3 regions of the Rossellomorea sp. NRS-1567 genome follow, and region 3 is predicted to be linked to each of the others. Evidence: riboswitches for the same ligand, from Rfam matches in the RefSeq annotation. Region 3 holds a riboswitch; each other region holds the start of a gene.
The links. A riboswitch is a leader RNA that binds a small molecule or an ion and turns the genes downstream of it on or off. The one in region 3 is predicted to bind S-adenosylmethionine.
Positions count from the first base shown of each region.

Region 1 (2,266 bases), on a different contig from region 3:
GATCATTACTTCAGAAACCTGCTTCATATTGTACGTAATATTGTGTACCTGCATCCAAGTAGACGCATGGTTAATGAAGAAGATAAAGGTTACAGAAGTAAGAAAAGCGAGTCCGATCGTCATGATCGGGGCAGCCACAAACAGTTCTTCCTTTGAATTTCCGATAAAAAGAAAGAGGAGCAGTACATATACAAAGCTGCCATTGAAAATTCCGAGGGCGTGCTGTGTTTGTTTGTCCGAAATGAAATCCAGGAGCATCCTGGGTGAAAATTGACCACTGAACATCGTGAGCACAACAAGCAGTGAATTCAAGGTGAAAGCACTGAGCGTCAGGATGGCCCCGATGAGTGTACTGACAAGCATGCGCGTAACAGATGCATCCATACTTAAGAAGTTAAAGGTATATTGAGAGATGTCAGCATACAGATCTAAATAGAGGGTGAGTGCTACAAGCAGTATGGAAAAACAAATATAAAAGAACGGCATATACCATATGGTCAGCCGAATCTCACGCATTCTCTGCCGTTTGGACATAAGCATATATTTTTTGATGGATAAGGGGAGCATTTTTTTCAGCATAATTGATCCGGTTCCTTTCAAATAAAGGGATATGGAATAGTTTTCCCTGCCAGAACAGGTTAAAACGTCTCTTTGCAAATTAGATTGATAAACTCCCAGACAGGGTGCGAATTTAAGTAAACCGATAGGGAATGATGCGGTCTGTAACATTAGAAAGAATTTTTCAAAAATACTAAAAATAGTATTGACGAAGGAATGAATCCCCTTTATAATCCAATTCATACTCAAATAGAAAGTAATACCAAAACGAAACATTATATCTCTTATCAAGAGCGGCGGAGGGATAGGCCCGATGAAGCCCGGCAACCTGCAGGATCAGACTGTAAAGGTGCCAATTCCTACAGATTCCATGTGGATCTGGAAGATAAGGGGAGGAGCATGATCATTTAGCCCTCTTCTTAAAAGAAGAGGGCTTTTCTGTATCCCTTTTTCTTTTCCGCTCATATCCCTCAAGTGGATCTTCAACTGAAATGAATCATTCTTACGTATAAAGTGAAAAGTCGATAAAAGGAGGCTGAATGATGTCAACGATTAATGTGGCACTTCTAGGGTTCGGAACAGTAGGGCAAGGGGTCTGTGAAGCAATCGATACTCATCAGGACAGATTGAAGGAAGTCCTGGGTAAAGAGGTGAAGGTTAGGGCGATCCTTATTAAAGATCCCACAAAAGAGCGGAGCATTGAACCATCCATCAACGTCACAACGGATTTCCAAGACATCCTGGATATCCCGGACCTGCACGTGATCTTTGAAGCGATCGTGGGGGAAGAGCCGAGCTATACGTATTTAACCGAAGCCATTGAGAAGGGGGTTCATATCGTCACGGCCAATAAAGCGATGTTTGCCAAATATGGTCCTGAGCTATTGGAGAAGGCGAAAAGGAAGGGGATATCGGTCGGATTTGAAGCGACGACAGCCGGGGGAATCCCGGTGATCGGCAGTATCAGGCAGCTTCTGAAGGTGAATGAGATCAGACAAATTCAAGGGATTCTGAATGGGACGTCCAACTTCATTTTATCTCAAATGAGAAAAAGAGGTCTTGCCTTTGATACAGCCTTAAAGATTTCTCAGGAGAAAGGATACGCTGAAGCCGATCCGACAAATGACATCGAAGGCCATGATGCGTTCTATAAATTGCTTATTTTAAGTCAAACAGCCTTTGGCAGACAGCCCGATTGGAAGAATATCCGACGTAAGGGGATATCCCACCTGACTGCAGAGTGGCTCCAGGCAGCGGAATCCTTTCGATTACGGTTTAAGCACATAGGTTCTCTCCGGCGGGATTCAGTCGACCATATTAAAGGTGCAGTAGAGCCCATCCTTGTCCATGACACCCATCCTTTTTACGGTGTGGAGGATGTGGAAAATGCCATATCTCTTAAGGGTAGTCTTGTAGGGAGGATTACCCTGCTTGGTCCGGGAGCTGGAAAATTGCCTACAGGCAGCGCCATGGTAGAGGATTTCCTGTCGTTGATAGAGAGGAAGTATACCGACTCTGCCGTAAGTACCGTGAATACGGAAGAGGTTCTTGTTGAGAGCAGCCACCAATGGGTCTTAAGAATCCGTGAAACTGATGAGTATCAAAACTGGCTTCCATCGTTCATTTTAAAGGATCGTATTCAGCTGGACGATTACTTGTACGTATTTGTTGAAGGCAGGAAAGAGACACTGGAATCGCTTCTTCAGAC
Region 1 is NZ_JBITPL010000014.1:218,549-220,814, forward strand. It holds gene ACIFOD_RS08970 (DUF2254 domain-containing protein) at 1-534, opposite strand, end outside; SAM riboswitch class I at 840-950, shown strand; gene ACIFOD_RS08975 (homoserine dehydrogenase) at 1,101-2,266, shown strand, end outside.
Region 1: linked by a shared signal. The riboswitch ahead of ACIFOD_RS08975 (homoserine dehydrogenase) and the one ahead of ACIFOD_RS06265 (methionine ABC transporter ATP-binding protein) in region 3 are both predicted to bind S-adenosylmethionine.

Region 2 (2,266 bases), on a different contig from region 3:
GACAATAATAAGAAGCTTGTTGAGATTGCCGCCATTCCGGATGAAAAGGCAAAGCCCCTTACCCCGCCTTCTAATTCAGCGATCGTTTCTTCAACGGTTTCCCTCGTTGGATTTCCCGAACGGCTGTAATCATACGTTCCATATTGATCAAAATCCTGTTGATGAAAGGTCGTAGCATGATGAAGCGGTGTAGAGACCGCTCCTGTTTCTTTATCAACTCCGTGAGAATGAATGAGTGACGTCTGAAGTGAAAATGGTTTTTTACTCATACGTAAGCACCTCTTTTTCCAATTGTTGAAAAACATTCTCTAGGTCTTCAATCAGGTCATCAATAAATTCAATTCCTACAGAAAACCGCAGGAGTCTGTTGCAGATACCAAGCCTTTTCCGTTCTTCTTCAGGAATGTCTGCATGTGTTTGGGTAGCGGGATAGGTGATAAAACTTTCCACCCCTCCCAAACTTTCAGCAAACGTAATAACTTTTAAGTGTTGGAGAAATGGAGCAACCCATTCTTCCTTTGCGATACGAAAGGAAAGCATGCCGCCTTTTCCCGGATATAAAACGTCTGTTACACATTCATGGGCATCAAGATACTCCGCTAATTTTCTTGCGTTTTTTTCGTGCTGAGCCATTCTGAGACTAAGGGTTTTCATCCCTCTTAATAAGAGCCAACAATCAAAAGGGGCGAGAACCGCTCCGATTGAATTTTGAATGGTGTAGATTTTCCCCGACAACTCTTCTGTGTTTACGACCACAACACCGGCCAATACATCATTATGGCCCCCTAAGTATTTCGTGGCGCTGTGAATGACAATGTCTGCGCCTTCAGCGAGCGGCTTTTGTAGAACAGGTGTATAGAAGGTATTATCGACAATTAAGAGCAACCCGTTGGCCTTAGCAATGCCGGCAATCTCAGAAATATCTGCTTCATTCATCAATGGATTGGTTGGGGTTTCAACAAAAATGGCCTTTGTTCTGTTAGAAATTTGTTCTTCTATGGAGCCAACATCACTTGTATCGACGAAATGAAATTTGATACTATATTGTGCTTCATACTGCACGAATAAACGGTAGCTCCCGCCGTATAGGTCTTTCGAAACAATCAATTCATCCCCGCTGGAAAATAAGCTAAGGATTGCCTGAATCGCTGCCATCCCCGAGCTGAAGGCAAACCCTCTGTGACCTTCCTCCAATTGAGTGAGGGTGTCTTCCAAGGTGGTGCGGGTTGGATTTCCAGTCCTTGTGTAATCATAGCCTGTCGATTGGCCAATCCCCTTATGTTCATAGGCAGTCGATAAATGAATGGGCAAGCTCACAGCACCTGTTGAAGGATCTTTCCGATTTCCCGCCTGGACAAGTATTGTATCAATATGCTTTTTCAACATTCTTCTCTCCTTTTCTATCTTGAATACGAAAAGGGAAAAAACAAAAAAACCTTCTTAATGAAAATAAGAAGGTTTTGTACGTTCGTTCTCCCTCTTATCGTCCAAGTTGACATCAACTTGCTGGAATTAGCACCATACCAAAACTCGCGGCTGGTTGCTGAGGTGTCTTCGGGCCAGTCCCTCTACCTCTCTTGATAAGAAACTATTTGATTTTGTGAAAAATAACTTTCCCATAACTTATAATAAAGAAGAAGAAATGTCAATGAGAATTATGAATTATCTGAATAAAAAATATTCATTTTACGCTTCATCAACATTTTTTATTTCAATGATAAATCCCTATTTTACTTTTAATCTCTTTCATGAATGGGATTGTTTTTTCCCGTGCTTTTTTTGCTCCATTTTGTAAGATGACATCCAGCATATGGGGGGAGGCCATCAGTTCTTCATATTTCGATCTTGGTTTCTCGATAAATGAATTCATTACTTGGAATAGCTCTTTTTTCGCTTCTCCCCAGCCTATTCCTTCTTGAAATCTCCTTCTCATTTCTTCAACTTGATCGGAGGTTGCAAATTCTTTATAAAGAGAGAATAAGACGGATGTTTCAGGATCCTTAGGCTCTTCAGGAGGTGAAGAATCTGTTTTGATTTTATTGATTAGTTTTTGGAGTTTTTTTGGTTCTTCAAATAATGGAATGGTGTTGTTATAGCTTTTACTCATTTTCCGTCCATCGAGTCCCGGTAGAACGGATGTTTCTTCCTGTATGACATATTCAGGAAGAATAAATGTTTCTCCATATAGCTTATTAAAGTTTTCTGCTATGTCTCTTGCAATTTCAACATGCTGAATTTGATCTTTTCCGACAGGAACCAGTTCCGT
Region 2 is NZ_JBITPL010000015.1:291,113-293,378, reverse strand. It holds gene metC (cystathionine beta-lyase) at 1-269, opposite strand, end outside; gene ACIFOD_RS10835 (methionine biosynthesis PLP-dependent protein) at 262-1,386, opposite strand; SAM riboswitch class I at 1,478-1,587, opposite strand; gene ACIFOD_RS10830 (tryptophan--tRNA ligase) at 1,712-2,266, opposite strand, start outside.
Region 2: linked by a shared signal. The riboswitch ahead of ACIFOD_RS10835 (methionine biosynthesis PLP-dependent protein) and the one ahead of ACIFOD_RS06265 (methionine ABC transporter ATP-binding protein) in region 3 are both predicted to bind S-adenosylmethionine.

Region 3 (2,266 bases):
CGTTTAACAGAACCTCCTCCAATAACGAGTGCGGCTTTTTTACCTTCAAAAGACCGTAACACTTCAAGTGCATTCTCTTCGAAATAAATATCGCGTGGAATTGTAAAACGACTCATAGTAAAAATAGCCTCCTAAAGTTTCATTAATTGATTATCGTTTTTAGTGAAAAAATTACCCTTACCGTTCATCGGAGGGCAATGGAATGTAATATTCCCATTTCATGAATGTATAAAACATCATCGATTGCTCGCAAAGCATCTGGAAAGTTTAATAAAGGAGTTGTGGGAAGACAGAATTCACATACAATGAAAGGTGAAAATCACCATGTTACTTGCCCCAAACTTAAGATCTCTCCATACTTCATAAGGATGGTACTCAACTATAAGTCTCTTTATCAACCATTGCTCTTTTTTAGGTTGGGCAGAATAATGGAAATATTTGCTTCTATTAAATTAGTGAATTGAAACGAAAAGAATTTATTAGACCAGTTGAAGACTGGTTAAAGTGACCCTAGTTGATTAGTCCTCAGTCATACAATTTATTCAAAAACAGGATTGACAAACCAATTAGATTCCTTTACCATAACCCTAATGCTTAAACGCATTATAACTTTAACTTAATAAAGCAATATCTTCTTATCCAGAGAGGTGGAGGGACTGGCCCTGCGATACCTCGGCAACGGGTTCTTATGAATACCGTGCCAATTCCATCAAGTCATATGACTTGAAAGATGAGAAGAGTGGACATATACATATTTGTGCCTCTCTTCTTATGAAGGGAGGCACTTTTTATTTTCAGCCATGTCCTTCAAACACAGGCTTCAAGAAGAATACATAGCGAAAGGAGCAAGTCCTGTATGATCAGAGTTCAGAATGTTACGAAAGTATTCGAGACGAAGGATGGCCCATTCACCGCTTTGAAGAATGTTTCCTTCGAAGTGAAGAGGGGAGAGATTTATGGTGTGATCGGATTCAGCGGAGCGGGAAAAAGCACGCTTGTCCGCTGTCTCAACTTTTTAGAGAAACCATCATCGGGTGATATTTTCATAGAGGGGCGCAGCCTGAAAGATCAGTCGGCAATCGATCTGAGGAAAGAGCGGCACCGCATCGGGATGATTTTTCAGCATTTCAATCTGTTTCAATCCCGGACGGTGGCAGGGAATATCGCCTATCCTCTGAAACTTGCAAAATGGCCAAAAGAAAAGATCAGCGAGAGAGTAAAGGAGCTGCTCGTGTTTGTCGGACTTGAAGATAAAGCGAAGCATTATCCGGATCAACTGTCAGGAGGGCAGAAGCAAAGGGTGGGGATAGCAAGAGCCCTGGCGACATCGCCTTCGATTCTGCTTTGCGATGAAGCAACATCCGCACTTGATCCTCAGACGACGGAATCGATTCTGAACTTATTAAAGAGAATCAACGCTGAGTATGGCATTACGATTGTGATGATCACTCACGAAATGGGGGTCATCCGGGAAATCTGTGATAAGGTCGCTGTCATGGAAAATGGAGAAATCGTTGAAGAGGGAAGCGTCTTCGATATCTTCTCCAACCCGCAGACCCCGACGACGAAAAATTTTGTGAAGAGTGTCATGAATGATCAGCTGCCGGCATCGGTTCTCGACAAATTGAATGACAGCAAAGAAGGGCGCATCTGCCGCCTCATTTTCAAGGGGGATTCGACGGGCACGCCGATCCTTTCCGAAACGGCAAAGAAATTCGATGCCCACATCAATGTGTTATTCGGCCAGATCACGGAACTCCAGGGTAAGCCGTTCGGGAATCTCATCGTACAGATTATTGGCAGCAAGAATGAAACGGAAGAGATCTTGGATTATTGGAAGAACAGATTATTCGTAAGCGAGGTGGAGAAGCGTGCAAGTTAACTGGGAATTATTCTGGCCAAAGATTATAGAAGCGACATGGGATACCTTGGCGATGGTGTCATTCTCCCTCCTGTTTGCAACGTTGATTGGGCTTCCCCTCGGCATCATCGTCGTGGTTACGCGGAAGGGGCACTTACTTGAAAATAAAATCGTCTTTTCCACATTGAGCAGCATCGTCAACGTATTCCGTTCGATCCCGTTCATCATCTTGATGGTGGCCATCATCCCCTTTACAAGATTGGTAGTGGGCACATCGATCGGAACGGCGGCAGCGGTCGTGCCGCTTGTCGTATTTGCGGCACCGTATATTGCAAGACTGATAGAGAGCTCGCTCCTTGAAGTGGAACCGGGTGTCATTGAAGCGGCGGATTCCATGGGGGCCGG
Region 3 is NZ_JBITPL010000010.1:119,539-121,804, reverse strand. It holds gene ACIFOD_RS06270 (iron-containing alcohol dehydrogenase) at 1-116, opposite strand, end outside; SAM riboswitch class I at 633-737, shown strand; gene ACIFOD_RS06265 (methionine ABC transporter ATP-binding protein) at 857-1,882, shown strand; gene ACIFOD_RS06260 (methionine ABC transporter permease) at 1,872-2,266, shown strand, end outside.